2 regions of the Priestia sp. SRI_019 genome follow, and region 1 is predicted to be linked to the other one. Evidence: riboswitches for the same ligand, from Rfam matches in the RefSeq annotation. Region 1 holds a riboswitch; the other holds the start of a gene.
The links. A riboswitch is a leader RNA that binds a small molecule or an ion and turns the genes downstream of it on or off. The one in region 1 is predicted to bind cyclic di-GMP.

Region 1 (3,419 bases):
CATCTGGACAGTTACCAAATTTGGGAGATTCCGAACCTTATGACCTTTATTCTTTAAGCCCTAAGGCTCTTACAAGTGATAAACTTCTATATGTTGTTACAAAAGGCAAACAAGGAAAAAAACCTGACAAAGATATTGTATATACAGATGGCGGCACTGCTGTTTTTAAAAATGATTGGAGCAAAGAAACACCTTTATATCTTTTATTTACATCTGCCTTTCACTCTACTACTCATAAACATGCAGATGATTTATCTTTTCTTTTAAGCTATGGAAAAACAAATTTCTTTGTGGATTCAGGAAAGTACAATTACAGCTATACAGACCCTTACCGAGAATATGTTAAGAGTTCCTTGGCACATAATACGGTAACTGTAGACAAAAAGTCTTTTCCTATAACAAAAGATCAAGTAAATAAATCTAAAATTAATACGTCTGAAATAAGTAAAGCGTACAGCTACGTTACCGGCAGCCATGAACTGTATAAAGGAGTAAAAGTAAAAAGAACGCTTATTTATTTAAAAAGCACCAACAGTATTATTGTGCGTGATGTAATGGAATCAAATAAAAACCATACATACACCGATACATTTAATATTGGAAAAGATGTAGATGTAAAAAAATCTGCAGCCAGAGTGTTCACTCTGACTAGTAAGCTTGATAAAAAACAAATTGAATTAATTCAACTCACGAAAATGAACACTATCAAAAATTATAAAGGCTCTTCTTCCCCTATTGCTGGATGGCAATCTTTAGAGTTTAATAAAAAACTGCCAATTACTCAGCTTCAGTTTACGAATAATAATCAAAAAAATGCTGACTATAAGTTTATCATTAACACAGATACCACAAACGGGATAAAGAATTATACGGTTAAAAGTACCCCTACGCATGATATTTATACAATTGTATTAAAGAACGGGAAACGTACAAATGTACAGGTAAAAAAATAAATACAAAATATAATTATTAAAACCTCTCTAATCAATTTAAGTTTATTAGAGAGGTTTTTTACGTTTCTTTTAAAAACCTTCCCCATTCGTTTTCTATTGTACAATTCTGCCCAAACCGGATTTAAGCTCTGGTCATTAGCAAGTAGCCTATCTGCAAGATTATATAGAGTCAGAAATCAACCATCACCTTTCTTATTTTCATCGCTTCTTCTCTCCAACTTTTAACTTACATAAACGAGACTATATACATAACCAATATAAGCCCCTATCTGTATTTTTTAATTTACTTCTATCGAAATTTGTCGAACATTTTTAGGGTAATTCAACCTATTTTTATGGTAAAATCTAAAAAAGATATTCGTTATATAGTATCATTTTAGGTATTTCGTTCTTTAAAGAAAACAAAGAGTAGTGAAGTTAACTTGTTCAGTTAAAGGCAAACCAGTCGAAAGGCTGGGACGCAAAACCTCAGGTCTAAGGTCTTTAGGACTAGGATGGCTGGGTTTCCTGATACATCAGGGGGTAAAGGAAAACATGAACAATCAGCGTGTTGTTACTGGAAGTATTGGAGCTTCGTATATGAGGCCGCGCATTGTGGCTTTTATTCCGGCGCACAATGAAGAGAAATCAATTCGCGACTGCTTGGCGGGGTTAGGCGATCAGCTTCTTCCGAATAATGTGGAGCTTGATGTATTTGTAATTGCAGATAACTGTACGGACCGCACAAAAGAAAAAGCGGAGCTGGCCGGAGATGAATTTGATTTAAATGTAAAAGTACTAGTGACTGAAGGCAATAAACAACGAAAAGTCGGCGCGTTAAATACGGCTTGGAAAAAGATATATGGAGATACACTGGACTTATATAATACGACGCTGACGAAATATCAGCAGCTGTATAAAGAGTCGATTAAAGCGATTTTAGGGATGGATGCAGACAGCCGCTTAGCTCCGAAAGCACTCATTAATTTATGGGAAGATTTAATGACGTCGCGAAACATCGGCGGCGTGATGGCCAAATATACCATGAGAATGCCTAAAAAGAAAAGCTCGCTGTCAAAAGATGATGTGCACTACGAGGAAAAGCTTGCAAGCGGCGAGTACGGCGGACCGATAGCCCGGTGGTGGACCCATCAGCAAAAGCAGGATATGGCAAGCTGGCTGTTGGATCTTCAGTACCACGGCGGAAGCACGTACGTACTCGGCGGTCAGGCTACGCTGTTTCGTCCTGAAGCGCTTCAAAATATAGTAGAAGAAAATAAGCTTGACGGTCCTTGGCAAAATGACAGCGACGTTGAAGATATGTTGCTGACGTGGCAGCTGCAAAAGTCCAACTGGAAAACGTTAATCAGTCCAGGTGCTCGATGCTTCGTGGACTCAATGAGAAGCTATCACACGTATCGTGAACAGCGTAATAAATGGAAGTCGGGAACCGTTGATTTACTGACAAACGGAAACTTGGACGTCAGAACCAAGCATAAAGGAAAGTTGTGGCGTTCACAGGTTAAAACGCTGTGTGATTTACTTATTCGCCTGCTGTTTATTGTATTGTTATCGGCTGCGCTTGCGACCGATCAATTTTACTGGTCTTGGCTTTGGGTCATTCCAATTGCTTTAGCTTCTGTCTTAAATATTATGCTCGCTGTCAAAACGCCGATGCACAGGCCGATTGATGTAATACTGGCCGGTCTTTTGATTAGTCCGGAAATTTATTTATGGGTGAATTTAATTACGTTTGGTCAAGTATGGATGGAAAGGCTTGCGGCTAATAAAAAAGACGGCTGGGCGAATCAATACAACGCAGAAAACGGGAAAACGCGCAGTAAATTAGGGCAAGGGATTTTAACGGGCTTTGCGTTTACAGGCATGATTGTTGTCCTGTGTATTTATTTCCGTGACTACTTAACGAGTCCTTCTGTACAGCAAGCTATTTACCCGTACTTAATGAACGGCTGGATCTTACTGACGTATTTGACCATCTATCAGTCTCTTTATATGTTTTACCAGATTTGGACGCTGCGAAAACGAATCGAAGCTTAACAACAAGGGTGATGCCTCTATGAAGAAGCATCACTCTTGTTTTACAGAAATCTGACTCTTAAATACTCTTCTATTTTCTCTTTCCCAACTGGTTTACTAAAAATAAAGCCTTGAATAAACGGACAGTCATGCTGCAGTAAGAAATCAAGCTGTTCTGTTGTTTCTACACCTTCTGCGATGACTTTCATGTCAAGTGCATGTGCTAAGTATAATAGACTTTTTGTAATCGCTTGATGCTTTCCTTTATCACCGATGTTCTGGATAAAGGTTTTATCAATTTTCAGTACATTAAACTCTAAATCTTTCAGGTTTGACAAAGAAGAAAAACCGGTGCCAAAATCATCTAAAGCGAAGGTAACCCCTATTTTTTTTAGTTCTTCCATCACTTTTTTTACATGTTCTTCATGTTGAATGATGGAGCTTTCCGTA
Region 2 (3,419 bases), on a different contig from region 1:
TTAATAATCATTCAAATAAAGGAGAATTTACATGCATTTTTTAAAGAAACTAACAATGGGATCTTTGGGTATCTTCCTCGTGGGTACTTTATACACTCAGACTTCTGCATACGCTTCTGATTCGTTACAATCAACCAGCCATAAACAAGAAATAACTTCATTGCAAACACAGCTAGTCAATATGGGATATTTACACGTGAATCCAACGGGACAATACGGCTCGTTAACTCGAGAAGCCGTTAAGAATTTCCAGCACGATGTGGGCCTTATGCAAGACGGACTTGTAGGTCCCGGTACATATACACAAATAAATAACGTAGAAAAAATGGCACACGTGGTTTATGGAGAGGCACGAGGTGAGGTCTATGAGGGGCAAGTAGCTGTGGCAGCTGTCATTCTAAACCGTGCTAAAAGCCCAGATTTCCCACAAAGTATACTTGGTGTTATTAGTCAACCAAATGCGTTTACGGCTTTAAATGACGGACAATACGCTTTGACACCAAATCAATCTGCTTATCGAGCAGTAACGGATGCTTTTAAAGGATGGGATCCTACTAATGGAGCAGTCTATTATTATAATCCTACAACTGCAACAAATAAATGGATTTATACACGTAAAGCATATAAGAAAATTGGTAGTCACGTTTTTGCTTATTAATCCAACTAGTTAGAGTATGAATAATATAACGTACTTTCAGCTATGTTATAATCCTTATTTACCAGCATTCCTGCTTCCCTAAGAATGATGAAATGCTAAATTAATATTCTGTTTTCTATACATATATTTCAAATTGAAAACACTATATAATTGGTTCACCCTCGATTTTAATACATTTTATACATATGAATCGTGACAAAAAGCTACTTCGCTGCTATTGCTGAAGTAGCTTTTTATTTTGCTATTATTAAGAATAATTCAGTATGGACACTTTAAAATTTAAATATGTTTAGTTTAAGCAAAACCAAATAGCTAAATACTGTACATTAGATTTCCTTCTAGTTAACACAATGATAGTTTTTAATAGTTAGACATTCAAAACTATAAAAAACCTTTTAGAGGCTTATTTAGAATGCCTATTATAGAACCAACCGCAAGATTAATGTAAGGGTAAATATATATTATCTTAAAGGAGAATTTAATTAGTTCGGAGGTTGGAAAAAGAAAATCTTTGTCAAAGGAATTAAAAAATAAATAATAATCCTTATTTTTACATGATTTTAAATCCATTATATAGTAATATATTTATAAAATTACATATTATGATAAAGGCAAACTAGTTGAAAAACTAGGACGCAAAGCTACAGGTCTAAGGTTAAATAGCTATGGCAGCTGAGCTCCCTGAATATCTGGAGGTAATTTTCATGGATGGTAAACAACAATTGATAGAAAAAGAATTAGATCAAGAATGGGTTAAACTTATAACAGAAGCTAAGGAATTGGGATTAACTATTGAAGAACTTAAAAAGTTCTTCAAAAAACAAATAACCCCCTAATCACAAGCAACACTAGTCATATTTGGTCTTGTTTATAATCATTCAATTTCTGGGATTTCCTATTTAAAAACTCTTTAAACTCCTCTTTGGTAACGCTAGAATTCATGGCTTCTTGGACTAAAACTAGCCATTTATAGGAAAGAGTAGTTTCATAATTTGAATTATTCATTATAATCTTCCTCCTTTACAACTTGTCCTATTATAAAGCAAATTGATTTGTAATATAAGCTATAATGATAAAATTATTACTTTTTATCCGTTTTTTTACATAAACTGTTATTCATAGGGTCTTATTCAGTTGTTTAGCTTATGAAGATCGAATTTAATAGCCTAGGTAAAGTGTAAACTCATGAAGATATAAAATGAATATAAGTAAATTTATCCTTTGTTTATAAAAGTGCATTTGAAAGGATTTTATTAGTGAAAGAGAAAGAATCATCCAAAGATTACTTAATAATTGATAATATGGGGAGAGTAAAGGTACCTTCCCAGCTTCTAGAGCATGCCAATATTCACTCATCTGCTGCAATACAATTCTTCAACTACAAAAATTACATTGTCATGAAGCAGGTTGAATTTTCACCGGTTCTTTTGGAAGAAAATAAAGATAAGCACTTAATTAGGACTATTGATAATTTAGGCTACATTGTAATTCCGAAGATACTTCGTGAAATACATGATATAGATCTACATGATGAAATAGAAGCGAAAGTCCTTAACGAGAGCATTATTTTTGAAAAGAAAAGAGAGCCTAATAAATCTCGAGCTCTAATAAAGAAAGATATAGAACCTGAATTAAGTGAGTTATCTTTACTTGAAATAAAAGCAGGGAGAATAAAACTTCCTGCTTCTGTATTAAAATCCTTGGATTTAGAAGGACATATGCAATTACAGTTCTTTATCAAAGGACGAGATACTATTGTTGCAAAAAAACATAGCTATAAATTTCTTACAGAAGGAAACCTTTTTTTTACTGGACAATCACGCGTGATAAAGAAAGATAACTACTTAAACATTCCTAAAAAGCTAAGAATTCATCTAAACATTCATAGTGGCGACATCCTAGAAATCAAAACAATAGGCGACAAATTAATTATAAAAAAAGCAATTGAGAATGATATTCTTGTTTAAAATAAGTAAGCGCAGTTGAAATAATTAGCTGCACTTACTTATTCGCTGTCACTGAGAGTCATTTTGTAAAAGAACTAATCTTTAGAGATACATCTTTCAAGGAATTTCACATCAGTGTCTCTTTTATTTTAAGAGTGCCCGAAAACCTAGACACCTTTTCTTTAAGCGAGTGGGTTTATTTAATCTAATAATCCTTTTTTCTATTTTATCCTTGAAATATCATTGATTATTGTACATTTTTACCACTTCTAGCTTAAACGAGATTGTAAAAGATTGTCCTTAGTGACCCATTAATCCCCTCCAAGTATAGTGTAATTCTCTTTTTATTTACTCCATCCACTTAATCGGGCGCATTACATATAAATAAACCCCTACAAAAGACGCTTTAATTACTAATATCCAAGTGTATTATACTTTCTTCGTAAAAATAAGAACTAATCAGTCATAGAGGCCTCTTCTAATTGGTTTAGAAGTTGATCAACGAATTGACTGATTACAATGGTGTTCTTACTGGTGAATCCTTCTTCTAAACCAACTTGAATCATGAGTTCTCTTCCTGTCTCTATATCTACAAGTAAAGCTTTTATTAAAGAATCGTTCTTTATATATACTTGCACTTATCTAATCACCTATTTCTCTAATTTGCTACTTTTTATTTAACACTAACTATATTTTGGCTTTCTAACAATATTTTTTCCTGTAAAATCCAATTAAAAGCTCGGAATCCCCTTTTTAGGGTTTGAATAGCTCATTTTTTATATCTAAGGCGTGTTACAATACGTTTTGTAGATGCA

Region 2: another riboswitch for cyclic di-GMP. It lies ahead of AC2YJL_RS24330 (anti-repressor SinI family protein); the one in region 1 lies ahead of AC2YJL_RS20665 (glycosyltransferase family 2 protein).

What each region holds. Positions count from the first base shown of each region.
Region 1 is NZ_JBYCZN010000003.1:471,076-474,494, reverse strand. Features, by position in the region: gene AC2YJL_RS20670 (heparinase II/III family protein) at 1-953, shown strand, start outside; cyclic di-GMP riboswitch class I at 1,379-1,464, shown strand; gene AC2YJL_RS20665 (glycosyltransferase family 2 protein) at 1,488-2,990, shown strand; gene AC2YJL_RS20660 (sensor domain-containing protein) at 3,032-3,419, opposite strand, start outside.
Region 2 is NZ_JBYCZN010000007.1:11,501-14,919, forward strand. Features, by position in the region: gene AC2YJL_RS24325 (cell wall hydrolase) at 80-658, shown strand; cyclic di-GMP riboswitch class I at 1,259-1,343, shown strand; gene AC2YJL_RS24330 (anti-repressor SinI family protein) at 1,363-1,494, shown strand; gene AC2YJL_RS24335 (anti-repressor SinI family protein) at 1,511-1,663, opposite strand; gene AC2YJL_RS24340 (AbrB/MazE/SpoVT family DNA-binding domain-containing protein) at 1,915-2,625, shown strand; gene AC2YJL_RS24345 (aspartyl-phosphate phosphatase Spo0E family protein) at 3,060-3,242, opposite strand.